3 regions of the Roseateles sp. P5_E1 genome follow, and region 1 is predicted to be linked to each of the others. Evidence: riboswitches for the same ligand, from Rfam matches in the RefSeq annotation. Region 1 holds a riboswitch; each other region holds the start of a gene.
What was found. A riboswitch is a leader RNA that binds a small molecule or an ion and turns the genes downstream of it on or off. The one in region 1 is predicted to bind cyclic di-GMP.

Region 1 (7,835 bases):
GGCGGCCCGCGCATCGCCAAAGCGCTGGAGAAGCTGGACTTCATGCTCAGCCTGGACATCTACGTCAACGAGACCAGCCGCCATGCCGACGTCATCCTGCCCGGCCTGTCGCCGCTGGAGGACCTGCACTTCGACGTCGCCTTCCCACAGCTCAGCCATCGCAACCATGCGCGCTTCTCCGGCCCGGTGTTCGACGCGCCGGCCGGCACGCCGCAGGAGTGGCAGACCATCCTGCGCCTGTGTGCCCTGCTCGAAGGCCGCGGCCTGGATGTCGACGTGGCCCAGCTCGACGACGACGCCATCGAGGCCGACGTGAAGCGCTTTGCCGGTGACAACACACCGGCCATCCTCGCCGCGCTGCGACCCTGGCGCGGCCCCGAGCGCTTGATCGACCTGCAGCTGCGCGTCGGCCCCTATGGCGACCAGTTCGGCCGCAAGCCCGACGGCATCAACCTCGCCAAGGTCAAAGCGGCGAGCACCGTCGAAGGCGGTGGCATCGACCTCGGTGCGCTCACCGCCCGCATTCCCGAGGTCCTGCGCACGCCCAGCGGCAGGGTCGAGCTCGCGCCGCCCTCGGTGCTGGCCGACCTGGCAGAAGTGAAGACCGAGGCCGCGCCCGAGTTCAGCCTCATCGGCCGGCGCGACACGCGCTCGGGCAACAGCTGGATGCACAACCTGCCCGTGCTGGCCAAGGGGCCGGACCGCTGCACGCTGCTGGTCAACCCGGGTGACGCGGATCGCCTGGGCCTGGCCGAGTTTGCCCGGATCAAAAGCGCGGTCGGTGAGCTGATCGCGCGCGTCGAGCGCAGCGCCGACATGAGCCCCGGCGTGGTCAGCCTGCCGCATGGCTGGGGGCATGACCTGGACGGCGTGCAGCTCGGCGTGGCGCGCGAGCGGCCGGGCGTCAACATGAACGAGCTGCTGGACGACGCGGCACGGGACCCTTTGAGCGGCAATGCGGTGCTGAGCGGCATCGCCGTGGAGATTGCACCCGCCTGACCTGCCGAGACCGCGACGACCCGCCACATTTTGCGAACAACTTGTCAAGCATCGCCGGGCCGACCTGCCTAAACTCCCAGTAAAGCGGCGGTCGTCCCTGGCGCGCTCGCCACGGACGGCGATGGCGCGACGCATCCGCCAGCGGGAGCGATTTGATGGATGCAAAAGTTGCCGACCCTCCGGTCGTGCTGTTCGTCGATGACGAGGTGTCGATCCTCAGTGCGCTGCGACGGCTGTTCCGGCCCCAGGGTTACCGGGTGTTGCTGGCCGAAAGCGCCAAGGCCGGACTGGCCATGCTCGAGACCGAGCCGGTCGATCTCGTCGTGTCCGACATGCGCATGCCGGAGATGGACGGCGCGGCGCTGCTCGAACAGGTCCACCAGCGCTGGCCGACCGTCGGGCGCATCCTGTTGACGGGTTATGCCGATATCGGCTCGACCGTCGCAGCCATCAACCGCGGGCAGATCCACCGCTATATCGCCAAGCCCTGGGACGACCGCGAGCTGGTGATGTGCGTGCAGGACGGCCTGGAGCGCCGCCGGCTGGAGAAGGAAAACCGCGCGCTGCAGCTGCTGACTCAAAGGCAGAACGACGAACTGCAGGCCTTGAACACCGACCTGGCGGCGCGGGTCAAGGCGCGGACCAGCGAGCTGGAACAGGTCAACGCCATGCTGGAGACCTCGTTCGCGCAGTTGCAGGAGAACTTCCTGCTGTCGATCAACGTGTTCTCAGGTCTGATCGAGCTGCGTGGTGGTGGCATGGCGGGCTATTCACGCGAGGTGGCCGACCTGGCTCGCCGCACGGCGCGGCGGCTCAACCTGGGTGCAGCGGCAGAGGAAGACATCTACATCACCGGCCTGCTGCATGAGGTCGGCAAGATCGGCCTTCCGGACACGATGCTGCGCAAGCCGCTCTCGGCCATGTCCAGCGATGAGCTGGCCTTGTACCGCCGCTACCCGCTCAATGGCGAGGCGGCGCTGCTGCCGCTCGGGCGGCTGCAACGCGTGGCGCGCCTGGTGCGGTCGCACCACGAACGCATCGACGGCAAGGGCTACCCCGATGCGCTGAGCGGCGACGAGGTGCCGCTCGGCGCGCAGGTGGTGAGCGTGGCTTGCGACTACTACGCCGCACAGTCCGGCCGGCTGTCGCTGAAGCGCCATTCGGCGGCCGAGGCGCATTCGCTGATCCTCGGCGGTGCCGGCACGCGTTACGAGAAGGCTGTTGTCGAGGCCTTCGAGCTGGCGCTCAAGGACGAGCCCTCCGAGAAGCCGCGTGACCGGGAGCTGCAGCCTCACGAAGTGATGCCGGGCATGGTGCTGTCCCGCGACCTGCTGTCGCCGCAGGGCACGCTGCTGCTGGCGGCGGGTTTCGTCTTCGACAACCGGGTCGTCAGGCAGCTGCGCGAATTCGCCGGCCGTGAAGGCGCAAAGCTGCATGTCTTCGTGAAGCTGCCTGAAGGAGGTGCGACGTGAGCGAACGCATCCTGCTCGTCGACGACGAGCCTCACATCCTCAGCGCGCTGCAGCGCCTGCTGCGCAACGGGCTGAAGGACACCGGCGGCGCGCGCTATGACGTCGAAAGCTTCACCGACGGCGCCGTGGCTCTGGCACGGGCGCGCGAGTGCGCTTTCGCGCTGGCCATCTCCGATCAGCGCATGCCGGGCATGACCGGCGTGGAATTCCTGCGCGAACTGCGTCAGGTGCAGCCCGACTGCGGGCGCATCATCCTGTCCGGCTATGCCGACCTGAACGCGCTGGTGGCGGCCATCAACGAGGCCGAGATCGCCCGTTTCATCTCCAAGCCCTGGGCCGACTTCGACCTGCTCAGCGCCGTGCGCCAGGTGTTGCGCATCCGCGAGCTGACGATGGAGAACCAGCGCCTGGCTGACCAGGTGCGCCAGCAGATGGGCGTGCTCACCGCCCAAGAGGCGGAGCTGCGCCGCCTGGAGCGGCTCGAACCGGGCATCACCCATGTGAAATGGGGCAGCGACGGCTCGTTCATCCTGGAGGACCCGGATGAAGAGGTGAAGTGGTGACCGCACTGACGGTCGACTTCAGCCTCGCGCTGCAGGCCGTCAGTGCGTCGGTCCTGGTGCATGGATCGGACCGCATCCTGTTCGCCAACGCGGCGATGGAACGCCTGCTGGGCTATGGGCTGGAGGCGCTGCAGCAGATGCCGCCGCACGGCTGGGCAGCGCCCGAGTTCGCCGATGAGTTGCAGCGCTATGGCCAGCGGGCGCTGGCCGAGGAAGGCGAGCTGCCCGCGATCGAGATCGAGGCGCTGACGGGCAGCGGCTCGCTGCGCGTGCTGGAAGTCAAGGCGCATCGCGTGATGCTCGACGGCCAACCCTGTGCGGTGCTGACCGGGCAGGACCTCAGCGACATCCGCCACGTGCAGACCAGCCTGTTGGACATCGGCCGCGTGCTCTACCAGATCCTTGAGAACAACCCGGTGGCCACGCTCGTGATCGACAAGTCTCACCGCGTCACGCACTGGAACGCCTCCTGCGCTCAGCTCACCGGCCGCGACGCCTCCGAGATGCTGGGCCGCGACGACACCTGGCGCGCCTTCTACCCCGAAGCCAGGCCGCTGCTGGTCGACCTGATCCTGGACGGCAATGTCGAGCAGGAGCGCCAGCGCCTGTACGGCCGGCACTGCCAACCGTCGCCGCACATCGCCAACGCCTACGAGGTCGAGGGCTATTTCCCCAATTTCGGCCGGGAGGGGCGCTGGCTCTACTTCACGGCCGCCCCGCTGGTCGATGCCCACGGCGAAGTCGTCGGCGCCATCGAGACACTCCAGGACATCACGCGACGGCGCCAGGCCGAGGACGAACTCCGCCGCCATCGCAACGAACTCGAGAACATGATCGCGGACCGCACGGCCGAGTTGCTGAGCACCCATCATGAACTCGAAGCCTTTCTCGAGAACGCGTCGGTAGGCATCATCGCGACGTCCAACCAGTTGATCCAGCGCGGCAACAAGAAGTTCATCGAGATGTTCGAACTCGGTGACGTCCCGCCCCATGGACTGCCGACGCGCCGCCTGTTCAAGAGCGACGAAGACTTCGAAGCGCTGAGCCAGATCGCCATCCCGGTGCTGTCGCGGGGCGGCTCGCTGCTGCACGAGATGGAGGTCTGCACGCTGGCCGGCAACACGCTGTGGGTGCAGATCATTGCCTACGTGTCCAACCCCGAGGAGCCGACGGCGGGCACCTGGTGGCTGCTGCAGGACCGCACGGAGGTGCGCCGCGTGCAGCGTGAGCTGGAGCTCAACTACGAGCGCATCAAGCAGACCAACAACCGGCTCGAGGAAGCGCAGAACCAGCTGCTGCAGGCCGAGAAGATGGCCTCCATCGGGCAGCTCGCCGCTGGCGTGGCCCACGAGATCAACAACCCGATCGGCTTTGTCAGCTCCAACCTCGGCTCGCTGCGCGGCTATGTCCAACCCGTCTTCGCGTTGCTCGCGCTGCTGAGGAAGACGCCGGCCGACGCGCTGCCGGGCAATGTGCGAGAAGAGCTGGACAGGGTGGATGCCGCCGTCGACCTGAGCTTCGTGCAGGAGGACCTGCCCCAGTTGCTCGACGAGAGCGAGGAGGGGCTGTCGCGGGTCAAGAAGATCGTGCAGGACCTCAAGGACTTCTCGCGCGTCGACCATGCCGATTGGCAGGACGCCGACCTCAACGCCGGGCTGGACTCGACGCTCAACGTCGTCATGAACGAGGTCAAGTACAAGGCCGAGGTTCGCAAGGACTATGCCGTGCTGCCTCCGGTGCACTGCATCGCCGCGCAGCTCAATCAGGTCTTCATGAATCTGATCGTCAATGCGGCCCATGCCATCAAGGAGCGCGGCACGATCACGCTGACCACGCGCGCCGAGGATGGCTGGGTTCGCATCGAGATCGCAGACACGGGCAGCGGCATGAGCGAGGAGGTCAAGCGGCGCATCTTCGAGCCCTTCTTCACGACCAAACCCGTCGGCCAAGGGACGGGCCTGGGCCTGTCCCTGTCTTTTTCCATCGTGCAAAAGCACGGCGGCCGCATCGAAGTGGATTCCCAACCCGGCGTCGGCACGCGCTTCACGGTCTGGATCCCGCTGCACCCGCCGCAGCCCTCCTGAGCTTTTGTGTCCTGCGTGACACAAAGCAACCACAGCGCAGTAACTCACGAAACGCAGACTAGCGGCATCGAAAGCTCGCGCTGCCCGCCGAGTCAGAAGTCACGCAGCGCCTTTGTCGGGCCCCGTATCTCGGCACCCCGGCGCCTAGACTGAACCTGTTTCACAACCCAGAGGGCAAACCCGTCGAAAGGCGGGGACGCAAAGCCACCGGCCTACAGCGCGCAAGCGCCACGGCAGCGGGGCCGCCAAGACCGGCAGGTCTTGATCGGCGTGGCCCTCCTTCGTACGAGAACCCGGCCATGCGCAGTACCCGCCCTGTCTCCTGGACTTCCTGGACCCTCAGCCTGCTGACCGCCGCGGCCCTCACCGCTTGTGGCGGTGGCAGCAGCGACAGCCCGACCGTCCAGGTCAGCGAGGCGGCCTCGGTCATCAACCTGACCGTTGATCTTGCCGATGGCGCCGCCGCCAGTGTCGAGGCTCAGCCCAGCTTCCACACCGCCGCCGTCGATCTCGAAGAACCCGACAACGGTGCCGCACCCCACCGCAGCAACGCCCTGGCCGGTGTCGCCACCCAAGGCCTGACACGCGACCGCCTGGACGACGCCATGCGGCCTCGCGCCTTCGCGGCGGGTGCAGGCGAAGCCGCCCCGATGGCGACGTCCACTGCGGTGACGACCTATACGCCGGCACAGATCCGCGCCGCCTACGCGCAGCCGGCCCTGCCCGCCAGCACCGCCGGCCTGACCGCCGCCCAGGCCGCCCAGCTCGGCGCCGGCCAGACCATCTACATCGTCAACGCCAAGCACGACCCCAACATCGCCGCCGAACTGGCCGCCTTCAACACCAAGTTCGCGCTGCCGACCTGCAGCTCGCGCATCCTGGCTGCCAACGCCAGCCTGCCGCTGGCCAAAGCCTCCGCGTCCAGCTGCGAGCTGGTCATTGCCTACAGCACGACCGCCGGCGCCCTGACCGCCACGGCGCCCGCCTATGACAGCGGCTGGGCCACCGAGATTGCGCTGGACGTGCAATGGGCCCACGCGACGGCACCGCTGGCGCGCCTCGTCCTCATCGAAGCGCCGGATGCCGGCGTCGGCAGCCTGTCCAAGGCCGTGGCCCTGGCCAACAAGATGGGCGCCGGCGTCGTGTCCATGAGCTTCGGCGCCGCCGAGGGCAGCTGGACGTCGAGCTATGACAGCGCCTTCGCCACCGCCGGCATGAGTTACCTGGCCGCCACCGGTGACAACGGCGCGGCCGTGTCCTGGCCTTCGGTGTCGACCCGCGTCGTGGCCGTCGGCGGCACCACGCTGAGCTACAGCAGCGGTGCGCGCAGCGAAACCACCTGGACCGGCACCGGCGGCGGCACCAGCGCCTATGTGGCCCTGCCCAGCTACCAGAGCGGCACCATTGGCGGCTACGCCAAGCGCGCCGTCGCCGACGTCGCCTTCAACGCCGACCCCAACTCCGGCCAGTACGTGGCGCTGATTGCACAGGGCGCGACGACGACGCGCTGGGTCAGCGCCGGCGGCACCAGCCTGGCCACGCCGCAATGGGCCGGCCTGCTGGCCGTGGCCAACGCGATGCGCGCCGCCGCCAGCAAGGCCCTGCTCGGCCAGCCTCATGCCGCCCTCTACCAGCAGATCGGCGCCGTGCCGACGCAGTACGCCGCCGCCTTCAAGGACGTGGCCAGCGGCAGCAACGGCACATGCACGAGCTGCGCCGCCAAGGCCGGCTATGACACGCCCACCGGCTGGGGCACGCCCAACGTCAGCGCGCTGCTGAGCAGCCTCAGCGGCGCCAGCGTCACGACCTCGACGACCACCCCCACGCCGACGACCAGCAGCGGCCCGACGCTGACGACCACCAGCCTGAGCGGCACGGCCGGCAAGGCTCTCGCCGCCACCATCGGCTACTCGGCGCCGGGCGCGAGCTCGCTGAGCATCAGCATCAGCGGCGCCGCCAGCGGCATGAGCTTCTCGGCCACCAGCAGCGGCCTCGCCCTGAACTGGGCCAACCCGGTAGCCGGCCGCACCAACCTCGTCATCACGCTGAAGGACAACCTCGGCCAGACGAGCACGGGCAACGTGACGGTGACGATCAACGCGAGCTGAACTCAGCACTGGCGACTGCTCGAATACTGCTTCGTCACGATCCAGACCAGCTGACACGGGCAATGAGGCCGCCACCATCGCGTGGCATCAACCTGAGCTCGGCGCCCTCGGCCCGCGCGATGCGCTCGACGATGGCCAGGCCCAGGCCCGAGCCGGGCTTGCCGCCGCGCGCCGTGTCGCCGCGCTGAAAGGGGCGCTTGAGATCGTCGACCCGGGCCGGCGCGATGCCCGGGCCGCGGTCGCGCACCTCGATCCAGGCGGCACCGGCGTTTTCACCGCAGGCCAGCTCGATGGGTGGCGCGCCATGGTTCTGCGCATTGGCGATGAGGTTGAGGACGAGGCGGCGCAACGCCTGCGGCCGTGCGCGCCGATGCACTGCCTGCCCATTGGCCAGCACCGGTTGCGGCAGGCCCGGCGCCAGGGCCAGCGTCTCGGCCAGGAATTCGCGCAGCTCGACGTCCACGGCCGGCAGCTCCTGCTCGGCGGGGTGGGCGGCGCGCGCGTAGTCGAGGAACTGGGTCAGCAGCCCGTCCAGGCCGTGGAGGCTCCGGTCCAGCGTGTCGAGCAGTTCCCTGTCCCCTTGGCCCGCTCGATCGAAAGAACCACGCA
Region 2 (7,348 bases), on a different contig from region 1:
CAGCACACGCCACAAGCACCTGGACCTGCACTTCAACAAGGGCTTGGCCGGCGCGCCGCCCGCGGCACTGGCCAGCGCCGCCAACACGGCCACCAACCCGGCGGTGTGCGAGTCGTTCGCGCTGGTCATCATGGCCGACGGCGAGGCGCCCGCCTACCCGGGCCTGGCCCGCACCCCGCCCGACCTGACCAACGCGCACCGCAACGCGCGCGCCATTGATGCCGCCGCCGCCGCGTTGCGCCGCGTCGCGCCGAGGTCGGGCTCCTATGTGTCGGAGAGCAACTTCTTCAACGCCGACTGGCAGCGCGAGTTCTGGGGCGCCAACGCCGCGCGGCTGCGGGCCGTGAAGGCGCGGTACGACCCCGATGGTCTCTTCTTCGTGCACCACGGCGTGGGCTCGCAGGCGTGGAGCGCGGACGGGTTTGTGCGGGTTTGAGAATTGAGTTCTGCGCATGGCCTGCTCACCCGCGCTAGCCCCTCGGCAGCTTGCTTCATTTCCGATTCATACGTTGCTTGCGGCCCAAGGGCTTCGCAACTTTGACATTGGCATTCGGTGAAGCTCGGTGGGCCGATTCGATACATTGACCTTCAGTTCGAAACTTTGTTATCAGCTCCCTCCCGAATGGCCCTGCAATACCTGACCGTCCCCGTCACATCCTTTCAGCAGAACTGCTCCCTTGTCTGGTGCGACGTCACGAAAGACGCCGCCGTCATCGACCCCGGTGGCGAGCTGCCCCGGCTGCTAGCGGCGGTGCAGGAGCGCGGCCTGAACCTGAAGGCCATCTGGCTGACCCACGCCCACATCGACCACGCTGGCGGCACTGGCCAGTTGGCCCGCGAACAGGGCCTGCCCATCATCGGCCCCCACCCCGGCGACCAGTTCTGGATCGACGGCCTGGCGCAGCAAAGCAAGATGTTTGGCTTCCCGCCGGCAGAAGGTTTCAAGCCCGACCGCTGGCTGGACGATGGCGACACGGTTCAGATCGGCCAGGAGACCCTGACCGTGCGCCACTGCCCCGGACACACGCCGGGTCATGTCGTCTTCCACTCAGCCGCGGCGCGGCGCGCCTTCGTGGGTGATGTGCTGTTCGCTGGCGGCATCGGCCGGACCGATTTCCCTGGCGGCAATCACCTGCAACTGATCGACGCCATCCGCCAGCGCCTATGGCCGATGGGTGATGAAACCGTGTTCATCCCGGGCCATGGGCCGGAAAGCAGCATCGGAAGAGAGCGCCGCAGCAATCCCTATGTTGCCGATGTCGTTTGAACGGCGGTTGGAGGTAATTCGTTCACAAACACATCCAGCAACATTTACGCCCGAAGCGAAACGTGCTCTCCTACTCTTTGATGAGGGCTCGCATGGGGTGGGCCGAGGAGTGCTTCGATGTGGATGTCCGAGTTTGTGCAGCCGGGGCAGGTCCCGGGCTCCCGTCCTCGCGAGCGCCGTCAGGCGGCCTCGCTTTCCAACCAATGGATGGGCCTTGTGCTGGAGGAGCTCGACCACGGCGTCGTGCTTCTCAACGGCGCGGGCCGTGTGCTTCACAGCAATCTCGCGGCGCGGGCGTCGCTGGATGACAACCACCCGCTGGAGCTCGTCGGCCAGCATCTGCGGGCCCGCCTGCTGACCGACGCGGTGCCTCTGGCCGACGCGCTGGAGGGCGCCGAGGCAAGTGGCCGGCGCTGCCTGCTGCGCCTGGGTGACGATCGCGCCGAATGTGGCCGCGCCAATGTCGTCGTCGTGCCGCTGAACCGCGATGTCAACCAGGCGGCGGTGCTGCTGATCCTGGAGCGCCGCCAGCTCTGCGGCGACCTGGCCGCGCAGTGGTTCGCGCTGCGCTACCAGCTGACGCCGGCCGAGACCGAGGTGCTGAAGGCGCTGTCCAACGGCGTCAAGCCGACCGAGGTCGCGCAGCGCCAGGGCGTGGCCATCTCGACGGTGCGCAGCCAGATCCAGAGCATCCGCGCCAAGAGCGGCGCCGACAGCATCGGCGAGCTGATGCGGCAGTTGGCCTTGCTGCCGCCGCTTGTTTCGTCGCTGCGGCCGGCCAAGCTGGTCAATTGAATCCCCTCGTCCAACGGGTACGTTGACCGGTCCCCCGAGGGGACGGCGATGCTTGCCGGATCGACCGGCAAGCACATCGCCCAAGGCGGGCCGGCTAGGGACGGCCCGGCGCTCGGCCCGCAAGCACTAACATTCGACCGCGCTCCGGAGCCAAATGCTCAGAGCGCCGCCGGATGCCTGACGACACGCTCGACAACGAACTCCTGGCCCTGCCGCCCTCGCTGCGGCAGCTGGCCGCGCGCGGCATTGCACGCAGCTATCGCAAGGGCATCGTGCTGATCGAGGAGAGCTCGCTCGGCGACAACCTCTATCTGATCCTCTCCGGCTCGCTGCGCGCCTTCAGCAGCGACGCCCGTGGCCGCGAGATCACCTACGGCGTCTATGGCCCCGGCGAATACGTCGGCGAGATGAGCCTGGACGGGGGGCCGCGCTCGGCCAGTGTCATCACCGAAGAAGGCAGCCGCCTGGTCATGGTCACGCGGGCCAGCCTGCTGACCCACATCAGCGAGCACCCCGAATTTGCCTTCGAGCTGCTGACCAAGGTCATCCGCCGCGCCCGCGCCGCAACGCTGTCGACCAAGCAGCTGGCGCTCAACGACGTCTATGGCCGTCTCAAGAACCTCGTCGACGAGACCACCGGCGATGGTCGCCACCTGGCGCTCACCCACCAGGGCATGGCCCAGCGCCTGGGCTGCTCGCGTGAGATGGTGTCCAAGCTCGTCAAGGACCTGGAGCTGGGCGGCTACCTGAGGCGCGTGGCGGCCGGCGAATACCAGCGACTCAAGAGCCTGCCAGCGCGCTGGTAGCTACCGCGACCTGACCTGCAGCGGCGGCGCAACCGGGAAGCGCTGGTCCGGCTTGGCTGCGCGCTTGTAGAGGCCCTCGACCTTGGGCAGGTTGGCCTGGATGTCGCGGATGCGCGTCGTGCTGGCCGGGTGGGTGGACAGCCATTGCGGCGGCGCGCCCTTGTTGGCCGTCATCATCTTTTCCCACAGGCGCACGGCGGCGGCGGGGTCATAGCCCGCACGGGCGGACAGCTCGATGCCGACGAGGTCGGCCTCGCTTTCGTCGTCGCGGCTGAAGCGCAGGTTGACCAGTTGGGCCCCCATGCCGGCCAGGCCGCGGCCCACGTTGCCCAACCCCAGCAAGGCCGAGCCGAGTTCGACGATGCCGTTCGTGAACGCCGACTTGCCGACGCGCTCGCGAGCATGCTCGCGCAGCGCATGCGCGACCTCATGGCCCATGATGGCGGCGACCTCGTCGTCTTCCAGCTTGAGCTTGTCGAGGATGCCGTAGAAGAACGCGATCTTGCCGCCCGGCATGCAGAAGGCGTTCAGCTGCGCGCTGGCCAGCAGGTTGACTTCCCACTTCCACTGCCGGGCGCGGTCGTTCCATTCGTAGCTGAAGGGAATGATGCGCTGGGCGATGTAGCGCAGCCTCTGGGCCTGGGGGTGGTCCATCGGCGCCAGGGCACGCTGCTGGCCGGCCTCGCGCATCATCAGCGCGTACTGCTGGCCACCGGCCTGTTCCAGCTGGTCGGCCGACACGAAGCCGGTGAACTTGCTCTTGGGCCCGACCTCCACGCCTTCGCGTGCCCAGGCTGGCATGAACGCTGCGGCACCGGTAGCGGCAAGCAGCCCGGTGAACAGGCGGCGGCCGCGCAGGGCCGGGGGCGCGCAGCGGCCGGCGGCGCAGTCGGCGCAGTCGCCGAACATGCGCGTCGGCGGGTCAGTGAACTGCAGGTCGTCGCGGACCTGGAAGTCGTCGGCATCCATGCCGACATTGTGCTTGGGCGGCGATGGCGGCTTTCGTAGGACAGCGGCGCGGGACTGGCGACAATCACCCCATGGACAGCCAGCAATTCCGCGCCGCACTGGGCATGTTTGCCACCGGCGTGACCATCGTCACCGTTCGCGCTGCGGACGGCGGCCTGGTCGGCCTCACCGCCAATTCCTTCAACTCCGTGTCCTTGGACCCGCCCCTGGTGCTGTGGAGCCTGGCGCGCCGCGCCGGCTCCATGCCGGTGTTCTCGCATGGCTCGCATTACGCCATCAACATCCTCGCGGCCGACCAGAAGGAGCTGGCCCAGCGCTTCGCGACGCGTGACATCGATCGCTTCGCCGGCGTGGCCTGGCACGAGGGCGCGGGCGGCGCGCCGGTGCTGGAGGGGGCTGCTGCCGTCTTCGAATGCGCCAACCGCAGCCGTTACGAGGAGGGCGACCACGTCATCTTCGTCGGCGAAGTCGAGCGTTGCTCGTCCCGGCTCGGCGCTCAGCCGCTGATCTTCCACGGCGGCCGTTATTTCACCGAGTTGCCGATCTAGGGTTTTTTCCGGGTTGGCGTTGTCGATCCGGTCGGGCTCTGATCGTCGTCATGACAGAGGGCCATCCTCTGTCCAACCACGGAATCGACCATGACCAACACCGTCACCCTGCACCGCGTGCTGCGCTGCCCGCCCGACCGCGTCTACCGCGCCTTCACGACACCGGCCGCCATGGCCAAGTGGCTGCCGCCCCATGGCTTTACCGGCACCGTTCACGAGATGGATGCCAAGGTGGGTGGCACGTACAAGATGTCGTTCACCAACTTTACGACCGGCGGCGGCCACAGCTTTGGCGGCCGCTACCTGGAACTGGTGCCAGGCCAGAAGCTGCGCTACACGGCGGCCTTTGACGACCCCAACTTGCCCGGCGAGATGACGACGACCGTCGAGCTGCGCGCCGTGTTCTGCGGCACCGAGGTGCACATCAAGCAGGAAGGCATCCCGGCCATGATCCCGGCCGAGGCCTGCTACCTGGGCTGGCAGGAGTCGCTGACCCTGCTGGCCCAGCTGGCCGAGCCGGAGATCAACCAGTAACGTGGTGCGCTCGGGCCGAGCGACGGGCCGCCCCTAGCCGGCCCGCCATGGCGATGTGCTTGCGGCTCAATGCCGCCAAGCATCGCCGCCCCCTCGGGGGGGCCGGTTAGGCCCGCTCGTGTTCAGCGGAGCGGGACTGGACGAGGGGTCTTTACTTGACGCCTGGTGTCGGCACGATGGCCGCCATCGCGGCCTTGAAGGCGGGGTCGGCCATCAGTGCGTTCCAGGCCGCCATCAGGCTGCCGTAGTCACCGGTCGAGATCTTCTTGGCGTTGATCGCCGTCGTGAGGGCGGCGTTCAGGCGCACGATCTCGGCGTACTTCGCATAGCCCTTGCCCTTGAGCTGGGTTGCCGCGTAGTTGCTGTAGCCCCAGGCGTTGTTGAGGTTGTTCCAGTCGCCCGAGCCGGGCTGGACATAGACGACCGGTGCGGGAGCGGGCGACGGGGCCGGTGCGGGCGGTGCGGCCACGGGTGCCGGAGCTGGTGCCGCGGCGGGCTTGCCGCAGGTGCCGCTCACGTTGATGCGCACCCAGCCCGTGCTCGGCACGCCGTCGACATTGACGACGACTTTCACGTTGTTCGCGCCGGCGAAGAGATAGGGCTGGGTCCAGATCGTCTTGACGACCTTGGGCGTCAGCGCGATTTGCGTGTTCTGCGCGATCAGTGTGTCGTTGCTGTAGATGCGGTTGGTGCTGGTGGCCACGGCCGAGGCGCTGACCTCGTCGTACTTGAAGTTGAAGGCGCAGCGGCCGAGGCTGGAGATGAAGGCATCCTTCTCGCTGACGGTGATCTGGGGCATGGCGCCCGTGGCCGTGCCGTTGGCGGCGACGAGCATGGGCGCGGCCTGGGCGAGGACGGTCTGGCCGTCGCTCTTGACGATGCGCACGAGGCCGGTGAGCTGGGCCGTCGGGTCGGCGGCGAAGCTGGCCTGGGCGAACAGGGCGAGGGCAGCGAAGGCAATGGCTTGGTACTTCATGGCGTGGTCTTTCGGGTTGATGCAAAGGGTGGGGCTACTGGGCAGTAGCCGGCACCTCCCCGTGTGCCACGCTGCGGACATGTCCTTGTCCGCCCAGGGCGGCCCCGCTGTCTTTTGCTCCTGTCAGAGCACGAAGACCGGTGGCTTTGCGTCCCCGCCTTTCGACGGGTTTGCCGACTGCATGGGACGCAGTGTGCGGATGTAAGCCGTGTTTTGTCCGTGCGTCAGTTCACGAACCGAGACCCCCGCCCGGCGAGCGGCGCGAGGCCCGCGACGAGCGGTTTTTGAAGCTTGCGGCGGGCTTGCGCCGAGCGTTTTCAGCTCAAGCGACCGGCCGGCAAGGCCGTTGGCGCAGCGCTCAGCGTGCGCCAGCGCCATGCGCCCAGCGCGGCGCTGAGCGCAACACTGGCGCCTGCCAGCAGAGGCAGCGGCGCGCCCAGATCCTTTTGCAGCAGGAACATGCCCCAGCCCATCAGCATGAAGGCCAGGATGGGCACGACGGTGGTCCAGGCCGTGGGCGACTTCATGCGCGAAGGCGCGCGCAGCAGCCAGCCGGTGCTCAGTGGCAGGGCGCCAAAGGCCAGGCACAGCAGTGCGGCATTGTTCGCGGCCCAGGCCAGCAGGCCCAGGCCGGCGGTCGTCAGCGCCCAGGCAACCAGGGCGTGGCGCAACTGCATCAGCGCAACCGCGCGGTTCAGCGCCTCTCCCTGCGGCAGGCCTGGCAGCAGCCGCATCAGGGCCTGTTCGCGGCGGCTGTGCCAGAGCATGTTGGGCAGGGTGAAGCAAGGGTTGAAGCCGATGCTCGCCAGGCCGATGGCCATGCCGTAGGCGCCTTTGGTCCAGTTGTCCTGCAGGCCCTGGCCGGCCAGCGCAAACGCGATGAAGAAGCTCAGCGCGGCGATGCCCACGGCCATCACGGCGCCCAGGCTCTGGTGCAGCCAGTGCTGCCGGCCATGCAGCACGATCTCGGCGCGGCGCATGGCGCTCTGGCCCGTCGGTTCGGCCTGCGCGACGACATGGCGCTGCCAGGCCGACACGGCGAGCGCAAAAGGCTGGCTCAGCCATTCGCCCACCCGGCCGAAGGCGGCGGCACCGGCGTATTTGCCCTGCATGCTGTCCTCGGCGGCGCGGCGCATGCGGCCCAGGCGGGCATAGGCCTCGGCGTGGGCCGCGTCGCCCCTGCCGAACAGCCGCGTGAGCGACCAGCCCAGGGCCAGCAGGCTCAGCGCGAGCACGGACAGCGGCTGGGCCAGCCACAGCTCGCGCAGCGCGGTGCCCAGAGGCGCCAGCCGCCGGTCCAGTCCGGTGCCGAAGAACAGCACCGGCCCGATGGAGATCACCAGCCAGAGCTGCCATTCGCGCGTCGCCCAGCCCATGAAGGCCAGCACGGCCGCGGCGCCCAGCAGCAGCAGGGCGAAGGAGGGCATCTGCGGCAGGCAAAGCCACAGCAGGG
Region 3 (7,835 bases), on a different contig from region 1:
ACCAGCCCGGCCAGCATCGCCAGCAGCGTGCCGCCCACCACGCGCAACCAGGCATCCGGCGAAAGGCTCACGACGTGGCGCAACGAGTGCGCGAGCACCACCACACCGATGCAGACCACCGCCCACCAATACACCGCCGCCTTGCGGTTGTAGTCCGGCATCAGTGCCTGATGGACGCGCCGAGGCCAGCTCACTCCGGGCTCGGCGCCTGCAGCAACCATCATCGTTCGCCGGTGCGGGCAACTTCGCTGAGCACGACACCCTCGCTGAGCACCACGCCCTCGCTCAGCACGACACCCTCGCTGAGCACCACGCCTTCGCTCAGCACCACGCCTTCGCTGAGGACGACCCCTTCGCTGAGGACCACACCCTCACTGAGGACGACGCCTTCGCTGAGCACCACACCGCTGCCCGATGCCAGCCAGCCGGAAAGCGTCGCGGTGGGGACGAAGACGCCCGTGCGACCCAGCAGCGAACTGCGGCCGACCAGCGAATTCAGCGTGATGACGCCGTCGGTCAGGAAGCGCTGCCCCGTCGGCACGGGAGACGCCGTGATCGTCGACAGCGCCGCGCCGGGGCGGATCTGGACAGTAACGCGCGTCGCGCTGCCGCCCACCCAGAACAGGCCCGGGTCGTACACCGGCTGGTAGCGGGTGAAAAGCGCGCTGCCGCTGTAGAGGTGGCGCCCGCCGGCGAAGATGATGCGACTCCAGGGCACCGACTGACCGCCGATGATCGACACCGGCGCGGGCATCACCTGGCCCGGCGCCAGCAGCGGCGCACCCGCCGCGATGCGGCCGCTGGCGATGACCGTGGCGAGATCGCTGCGCAGCGCACCGGCCAGCCGCACCGCGCCGTCGACGTTCAACAGGCCCGCGCCCTGCTGCAGCAGGTTGGCGCCCGGCAGGGCCTGCGCGGTGTACTGCAGGATCGCCTTCACCAACGGGGGCGTCAGGCCGGGGTTGGCCTGCAACATCAGGGCCACGGTACCGGACACCACCGGCGCAGCGACCGAAGTGCCGCTCAGGTCCATCAGCCCGCGGCCCCGCGGCTGCGCCGTGCCGCCATAGGGCGCCGACAGCGAGGGGAAGTCCGTGGCGAGCGTGCTGCCGGCCGCCATCGGGCCGACGATGCGATTGCCCGGAGCCACCAGGTCCGGCTTGAGCAGGTTGTCGGCGACGCGGCGCCCGTCGGGCAGGAACAGGCCGCCGCGGGTGGGCCCGCGGGAACTGAAATGGTTGACTGCGTCGTCGCTGCGCGAGGCCGTCGCCTGCGTGTTGGCCGACCCCACGGTGATGACCGAGGGCTCGTTGCCCGGCGAGCTGATCGTGCCGTAGCGCTCCTGGCCGGAAGCGTCCGTGCCGTAGTTGCCGGCGGCAACGACCACCACGAGGCCGGCTGCGCTCGCGCCGCGCAGAGCGCCGCACAGCGGGTCGGTCCGATACGACTCGGTCGAATCGGCGGCAAGGCTCACGTTGAGCACGCGGATGTTTTGCTGCTTCGCATGCGCGATGACCCAGTCGATCCCGGCCAGCACATCGCTCAGCTCGCCTTCGCCGCGGCTGTCAAGCACCTTGACGTCGACCAGCGAGGCCTGGGTCGCAATGCCGCTTGACTCGGGCAGACGCGACGTCGAGCGGCCTGCGGCGACGCCCGCGACATGCGTGCCGTGGCCATATGCATCCGCCCCGCCCGCCGCTTGGGGGCGTTCATCGAGCGCCGCGTCGGATCGGTCGACGCCGGGCTGCCAGGCGCGGCCCGCGCCGCCTTGCGTCACCTTCTCAAAGTCGACGGCGCGTGCGACCCGCGAGCGCTGGCCATCGGTGAACGCGGTGTGGTTCCCAGCGATGCCCGAATCCAGCACGGCGATGGCGACGCCCGAGCCGTCCAGGCCCCGCGCCGCGCCGATCGTGGCGGCACGCACGTCGGCTGCGCCGGTGGAGGCCTCGGTCAGGCTGAACGTGCGGGCCGCGCGCCGGTTCGGCGAGATGCTCTGCACGTCCGGCCGCGCAGCGAGCGCGTCAACCTTGTCAACGGGCAAGGTCACGAAAAGCGCCGGCACCGACTGGTAGCGCCAGTAGACGGTGCCACCCGCCGCCACGACCGCGCGGCGGAGCTCGACCAGCTCGGCGTCCCGCCCGTCGCTGACGACCAGGGTGTGCACGTAGCGGCGACCAGCCAGTTCCTGTTGCCAGCGCTGGCGAGGCGCAGCGGCCGAATCGACGGCCTGACGCAAATCGGCGGCAATCTTGTCGCGCGGCGCTGCTTGCGCCAGTGCAGGCCACAGCAATGCAGCCAGCGTCAGCAGCAGCGCAAGCGCCGCGTGCAGGCGCCACTCGATCAGAACTACGAATCGAAGAGGGAGCGTGGTGGACTTCATGGACAGCTTTCGTTGTTGCGCTGATTCCTACGCACACGCCCGGTCGGGCGTCGCGCCGCATCCCGGCGACGGAAGAGCTGCCATGTCGACGGCGACCTGCCGGCGGCTTGTCCTTGGCAACCCCGCTGTCGTAACCCGCCAGGCGGGCCTTAGACCGGAAGCTTTGCGACCCCGGCTTTCGCTCGGGTGTGCCTTTGTCATCAGTGAAAAAAATGTATCTGAAATCGCGGCGTAACGCTGTGAACAAGTGGCGCTTCCAGTACCGTCTGGCCACCGTTACACATCGACGATCCGGCCATGAATGCAGCACCGTCCAAATAGGAAGGCATGCGCCGATCGACGCAAGCCATGTCAGGGTGCCCAGGCCTCAGTCTTGCGCTGCAGCAGCTGACGCTGGCGGCGGCCGTAGTACCAGACCGACGAGGAACTGGCGCGCGATATCAACAACCATCTAGCCCGTGGGCACCTGCCGCATGGGCCGCATGGACGACCCCGGTGCGGTGGTCGACTCACGGCTGCGCGTGCGCGGCGTGAGCGGGCTGCGCATCGCGGATGCGAGCGTGATGCCGACGATCACGAGCGGGAATACGAATTCGCCGACATTGATGATTGCGGAGAAGTTGGCTGGGTGGTTGGTGGGGTGAGCCGCGCTTCGCCGGCCCGCCGCCGCGCGCCGGCCAGCTAACGACCACCGTTGCCGGTAGCCAGCACTGTCCCCGCCTCACCTTCGATCCAGGCCGTCTTGCTGTCCACCACCTGGATGCGCCACAGGTCGCGGTCTGCCTGCGTGGGCTGTCTGACCCACGTCTTGCCGCCATCCGTGGTGGCAACAACCATGCCCCCACGGCCGACAGCCCATCCGTTGTTGGCATCGGCGAACGCAATGTCAGCGAACTGCCCGCTGACGCCCATCACCTCGGTCCAGGTGGCGCCAGCGTCGTCCGAACGGTACAAGCCGAAGGTTTGCGCGGACCACCAGGTCTTGGCATCGCTCGCGATGACTTTGCTGCGCGTGTTGAACGGCGATTCAACGTTGGGCGCGAGAACCGTCCAGGTCTGGCCATCGTCCACCGTACTTGCCAGCAACGTGCGAAGTCCATAGATGACGATCTGTCGCCCGTCTCCGAAGAACAGCCCACCTACGCTCACCGTCTGCGGCGGTGACAGGGTCATCCACGTCTGGCCGCCATCGCGGGTAAACACCAGCCCGCGCCGATCGGTCGGCTCGCCCCAGCCACGGTTGGCGTCGACGAAGTCGAATCGCACCAGGCCCCCATGAACTAGCTGGCCATCACGCCATGTGGCGCCGCCATCCGACGTCTTGTACAGGCGGCCGTCGCTCTGCAGCATCCAGCCGATCTTGTCGTCGACGAAGCGCAGCGCCGTGTTGGTGGCCGTGGAGGGCAGGCCCGTGCTCGGCTTGGTCGTCCAGGTTCGCCCGCCGTCGCTCGTCTGGCGCAGTTGGCCCGTCGCATCCAGACCAAGGCCGCGCTTGGCGTCGAGGAAGGCGAGTTTCATGGAGTACTCGCCAAACCAGGGCGACGAGGGAAGGTCGTTGCGCAGCAGAGCGGCGTCGACCGCGATCGTCCAGTTGCGTCCTCCGTCGGTCGACAGGAAGGCGCGCCCGGTGCTGTCCTGCATGCTGAAGACGTTGCCATCGACCTGACGAAGGCGCTTGAAGGCCGCATAGGTGGGTTTGCTGAGGCCCTCCACCGATGCGGAGGACCACGTTTGCCCTCCGTCACCGCTCCAGGCCAGACCGCGTTCTGCGTACTCGCCTCCCAATTCGGATGGCCGCCAGATAAAGGGGCCCTGTGACGGCACCAGCACCGTCGTGCCGACGGCCAGGGCTCCCTCGCCGGTGGCGCCCAGCGCAGGCAGCCGCACGGTGCTCCAGTGCGTTCCGCCGTCGTTGCTGGAGATCAGCGTCCGATTGTCGAGGCTGGCCAGCAGCACCTGGTCCGCTGCGCTCGCCCGGATGATGCTCAGCCTGTTGCCCACCGGCATCGCGGCGCCATCAAGGGTGCTCGGGTCGACGCGGCGCCAGCTGTCACCGCCGTCAAAGCTCAGGAGGAGCGTATAGGTTGTTACCCAGCTCACCGTGGCCGGGTCGAACGTCGACAACACCCATCCGGCAGCCACGGTCTGGTCGTCGACCAGGTTGAAGAACGCGCTACCGCCATTGCCATGAGCCAACAGGTCGAGCACGACCGTGCTGGTCCGTCCGAAGTCCGTGGAGCGTCTCAACTCGGCACCGGAGAAACCCCAGAACGTCCCGCGCGATGAAATGTCGCTGAGAAAAAAATCGTGCCGCGCCCAGGTTGCGCCCCCATCGGTCGTGTGCAGGCCCGTGGTGCCGACGATAGCGATCTGATCGTCGACCGCCACCAGCCGACTGCCAAAGCCGGCTCGCAGCGCAAGGGGCACGGGGGCCGTGCGGCTCCATGTCTCCCCACCATCGGTCGTGCGGAGCAACGTGGGCTCGTCACCCATGACCCAGCCGTGCTTCGCCGAAGCGAAACTGACGGCCCTCAGCGCTTTCGTGGAACCGCTGGCCTCAGTCGACCAGGTGACGCCGCCATCCGTGCTCCGGGACAGCTCGCCATGCTCTCCCGTTACGAACAGCGAGGTCTTGGATGCAAAGAAGCTGTCGGTGTGCACATTGCCATGCGGTAACGGCTGCTGCCAGCACCAGCCGCCATCGCCTGTCTTGGAGCATTGCAGGCCCCTGACGTTGTTCAGGTTGGTGATGCTGACGCGGACGACCTCCGTCTTTGATGCGCCTGCAGCGTTGCTCACTGTGAGCTTGACGTCGTAATCGCCACCCTTGGCGTACTGATGCTTCGGACTGGTCTCGGTGCTGGTCTTGCCGTCACCGAAATCCCAACCAAAGCTGAGGCCCGCCGTCGAGGGCGCGCTGCTGCCAAACTGGAGCTCACTGGTCGACTCGGCCGTCGCCGGTGCCGTGACGCTGAGGGTATCTGGCAAAGGGGTCGGCGGTGTGGGAGGCTCGCCGCCGCTCCCACCACCGCCGCCACATGCGCTCAGCAGCGCCGCTGCAACCAGCGCACCCCACCAGCTCGGCAATTTCCTGTTCAGTGTTTTCATTCGCACTCTTCGGCTGATATTTGCTAATCAGTCTATCCGTGCAATAGGGCACGAAACGATGTGTCTATTTCCCGTCAGTTAGCAAAAGGCCAAGCAAAGCATCACGCTGCAGACACGGCCGGCTAGGTGCGGCCGGCATGCAATCTCCGTGAGGCCGACGGCCGCGACAATCACGGCATGCCGTCTGATCGTTCCCGCGTCCTCTCCGTCATCCCGCCGATGACGCAGCTGAACACGCCCTACCCGTCCACCGCCTACCTGACGGGCTTCCTGCGCTCACGCGGCATCGATGCGCAGCAGGTGGACCTGGCGCTGGCCCTGGTGCTGGAGCTGTTCACACCCACCGGCCTGGCCCAGCTGCATGAAGCCGTGCTGGCCCTGCCCGAAGGCGAGCGCACGCCGCAGACGGCCTGGTTTGCCGCCGAGTTCCCGGCAATAGCTGCCGCCACGCCGCGCGTCCTCGGCTTCTTGCAGGGCCGCGACCCGACGCTGGCGCATCGCATCAATACCCGCGCCTTCCTGCCCGAAGGCGCACGCTTCGCGTCGCTGGACGCCTATGTCGACGAGGACGGCGGCGACCCGCTCGCCTGGGCGTTTGGCGCCCTCGGCTTGCAGGACCGCGCGCGCCACCTCGCAACCCTCTTCCTGAACGACCTCGCCGACGTACTGCGCGACGCCGTGGATGAACGCTTCGAGTTCGTCCGCTATGCCGAATCCCTGGCCGCGGCCCAAGCGCATTTCGACCCGCTGGCCACCGCCCTGGCCGCTCCGCCCAATCTCGTCGACCGCACGCTGCACACGTTGACGCTGGCCGCGCTGGAACAGCACCAACCCGAGGTCGTGCTGCTGTCCGTGCCTTTCCCTGGTTCGGTCTACGCCGCCCTGCGCATCGCCCAGACGATCAAGGCCGCACGGCCAGAGGTCGTCTGCGTGCTGGGCGGCGGCTATGTGAACACCGAGCTGCGCGAACTGGCCGAGCCGCGCGTCTTCGACTTTGTCGACTATGTGACGCTGGACGCCGGCGAGCGGCCACTGCTGGCGCTGCTGGAGCACGTCGCCGGCAAGCGCTCCAAGACGCGCCTGGTGCGTACCTTCTGGCGCGACGGCACGGAGGTCAGGTACACCAACTTCGTCGAGCCCGACATTCCCTTCGATGACGTCGGCACACCGACCTGGGACGGCCTGCCGCTGGACCGCTATCTGTCGCTGCTGGACATGCTCAACCCGATGAACCGGCTCTGGAGCGACGGCCGCTGGAACAAGCTGACCGTGGCTCATGGCTGCTACTGGAAGAAATGCAGCTTCTGCGACGTCAGCCTGGACTACATCTCGCGCTACGAGGCCGCGTCGGCTTCAGTGCTGGTGGACCGCATCGAGGCCATCGTCAAGGAGACGGGCCAGACGGGCTTCCACTTTGTCGACGAAGCCGCGCCCCCGAAGGCGCTCAAGGCTCTGGCCGAGGAGCTGATCCGTCGCGGCGTGGCCATCAGCTGGTGGGGCAATATCCGCTTCGAGAAAACCTTCACACCCGAGCTCTGCCAGCTGCTGGCCGATAGCGGCTGCATCGCCATCTCGGGCGGGCTGGAGGTGGCGTCGGACCGGCTGCTGAAGCTGATGAAAAAGGGCGTCAGCATCGAGCAGGTGGCGCGCGTGACCAAGGCCTTTGCCGATGCGGGCGTGCTGGTGCACGCCTACCTGATGTACGGCTTCCCCACGCAGACAACGCAGGACACCGTGGACGCGCTGGAGTACGTGCGCCAGCTGTTCGAGAACGGCTGCATCCACAGCGGCTTCTTCCACCGCTTCGCTTGCACGGTGCATTCGCCCGTCGGACTGAACCCGGCGGAATACGGCGTCACGCTGCAGCCCCTGCCCGCCGATGGCCGCTTTGCGAAGAACGACGTCGCCTTCATCGACCCCACGCCCACCGATCACGACGGCCTGGGCCAGGGGCTGAAGAAGGGCCTGTACAACTTCATGCACGGCATTGGCGTGGACAGCGATATCCGCAGCTGGTTCCCGGTGCGCGTGCCCAAGACGATGGTGCCGCGCCGCTTCGTTGAGCGCGCCCTGGCGACAATCGCCTGATGTACACCTCCACCTTCACCTTCGCCAAGGGCGACTACGACGCCGATTTCTTCGCGCTGGACGACCGCATCGCCGCCATCGCCCGCGCCATTCCCGGCTACCTCGGCGAGGAAGCCTGGGAGAACGCAGCGAACGGGCTGATCTCCAACGTCTACTACTGGGACTCGATGGAGGCCCTGCAGCAGCTGATGAGCCACCCCGCGCACCGCGAGGCCAAGCAGGCCCAGGCCAAATGGCTGAGGGGCTACCAGGTGGTCAT

Region 2: linked by a shared signal. The riboswitch ahead of ACXJKJ_RS02630 (hypothetical protein) and the one ahead of ACXJKJ_RS09690 (S53 family peptidase) in region 1 are both predicted to bind cyclic di-GMP.
Region 3: linked by a shared signal. The riboswitch ahead of ACXJKJ_RS07685 (S8 family serine peptidase) and the one ahead of ACXJKJ_RS09690 (S53 family peptidase) in region 1 are both predicted to bind cyclic di-GMP.

Annotation. Positions count from the first base shown of each region.
Region 1 covers NZ_JBFUMN010000007.1:96,363-104,197, forward strand. Annotated here, with positions in the region: gene ACXJKJ_RS09670 (molybdopterin-dependent oxidoreductase) at 1-999, shown strand, start outside; gene ACXJKJ_RS09675 (HD domain-containing phosphohydrolase) at 1,155-2,471, shown strand; gene ACXJKJ_RS09680 (response regulator) at 2,468-3,034, shown strand; gene ACXJKJ_RS09685 (ATP-binding protein) at 3,031-5,118, shown strand; cyclic di-GMP riboswitch class I at 5,282-5,368, shown strand; gene ACXJKJ_RS09690 (S53 family peptidase) at 5,418-7,226, shown strand; gene ACXJKJ_RS09695 (ATP-binding protein) at 7,261-7,835, opposite strand, start outside.
Region 2 covers NZ_JBFUMN010000001.1:535,339-542,686, forward strand. Annotated here, with positions in the region: gene ACXJKJ_RS02595 (FAD-dependent oxidoreductase) at 1-436, shown strand, start outside; gene ACXJKJ_RS02600 (MBL fold metallo-hydrolase) at 623-1,267, shown strand; gene ACXJKJ_RS02605 (helix-turn-helix transcriptional regulator) at 1,385-2,062, shown strand; gene ACXJKJ_RS02610 (Crp/Fnr family transcriptional regulator) at 2,236-2,868, shown strand; gene ACXJKJ_RS02615 (M48 family metallopeptidase) at 2,869-3,777, opposite strand; gene ACXJKJ_RS02620 (flavin reductase family protein) at 3,909-4,385, shown strand; gene ACXJKJ_RS02625 (SRPBCC family protein) at 4,476-4,919, shown strand; gene ACXJKJ_RS02630 (hypothetical protein) at 5,071-5,895, opposite strand; cyclic di-GMP riboswitch class I at 5,990-6,080, opposite strand; gene ACXJKJ_RS02635 (hypothetical protein) at 6,213-7,348, opposite strand, start outside.
Region 3 covers NZ_JBFUMN010000005.1:124,610-132,444, forward strand. Annotated here, with positions in the region: gene ACXJKJ_RS07680 (sensor histidine kinase) at 1-161, opposite strand, end outside; gene ACXJKJ_RS07685 (S8 family serine peptidase) at 221-2,380, opposite strand; cyclic di-GMP riboswitch class I at 2,493-2,583, opposite strand; partial or broken gene ACXJKJ_RS07690 (GMC oxidoreductase) at 2,836-3,024, shown strand; gene ACXJKJ_RS07695 (YCF48-related protein) at 3,062-5,488, opposite strand; gene ACXJKJ_RS07700 (B12-binding domain-containing radical SAM protein) at 5,666-7,576, shown strand; partial or broken gene ACXJKJ_RS07705 (antibiotic biosynthesis monooxygenase family protein) at 7,576-7,835, shown strand, end outside.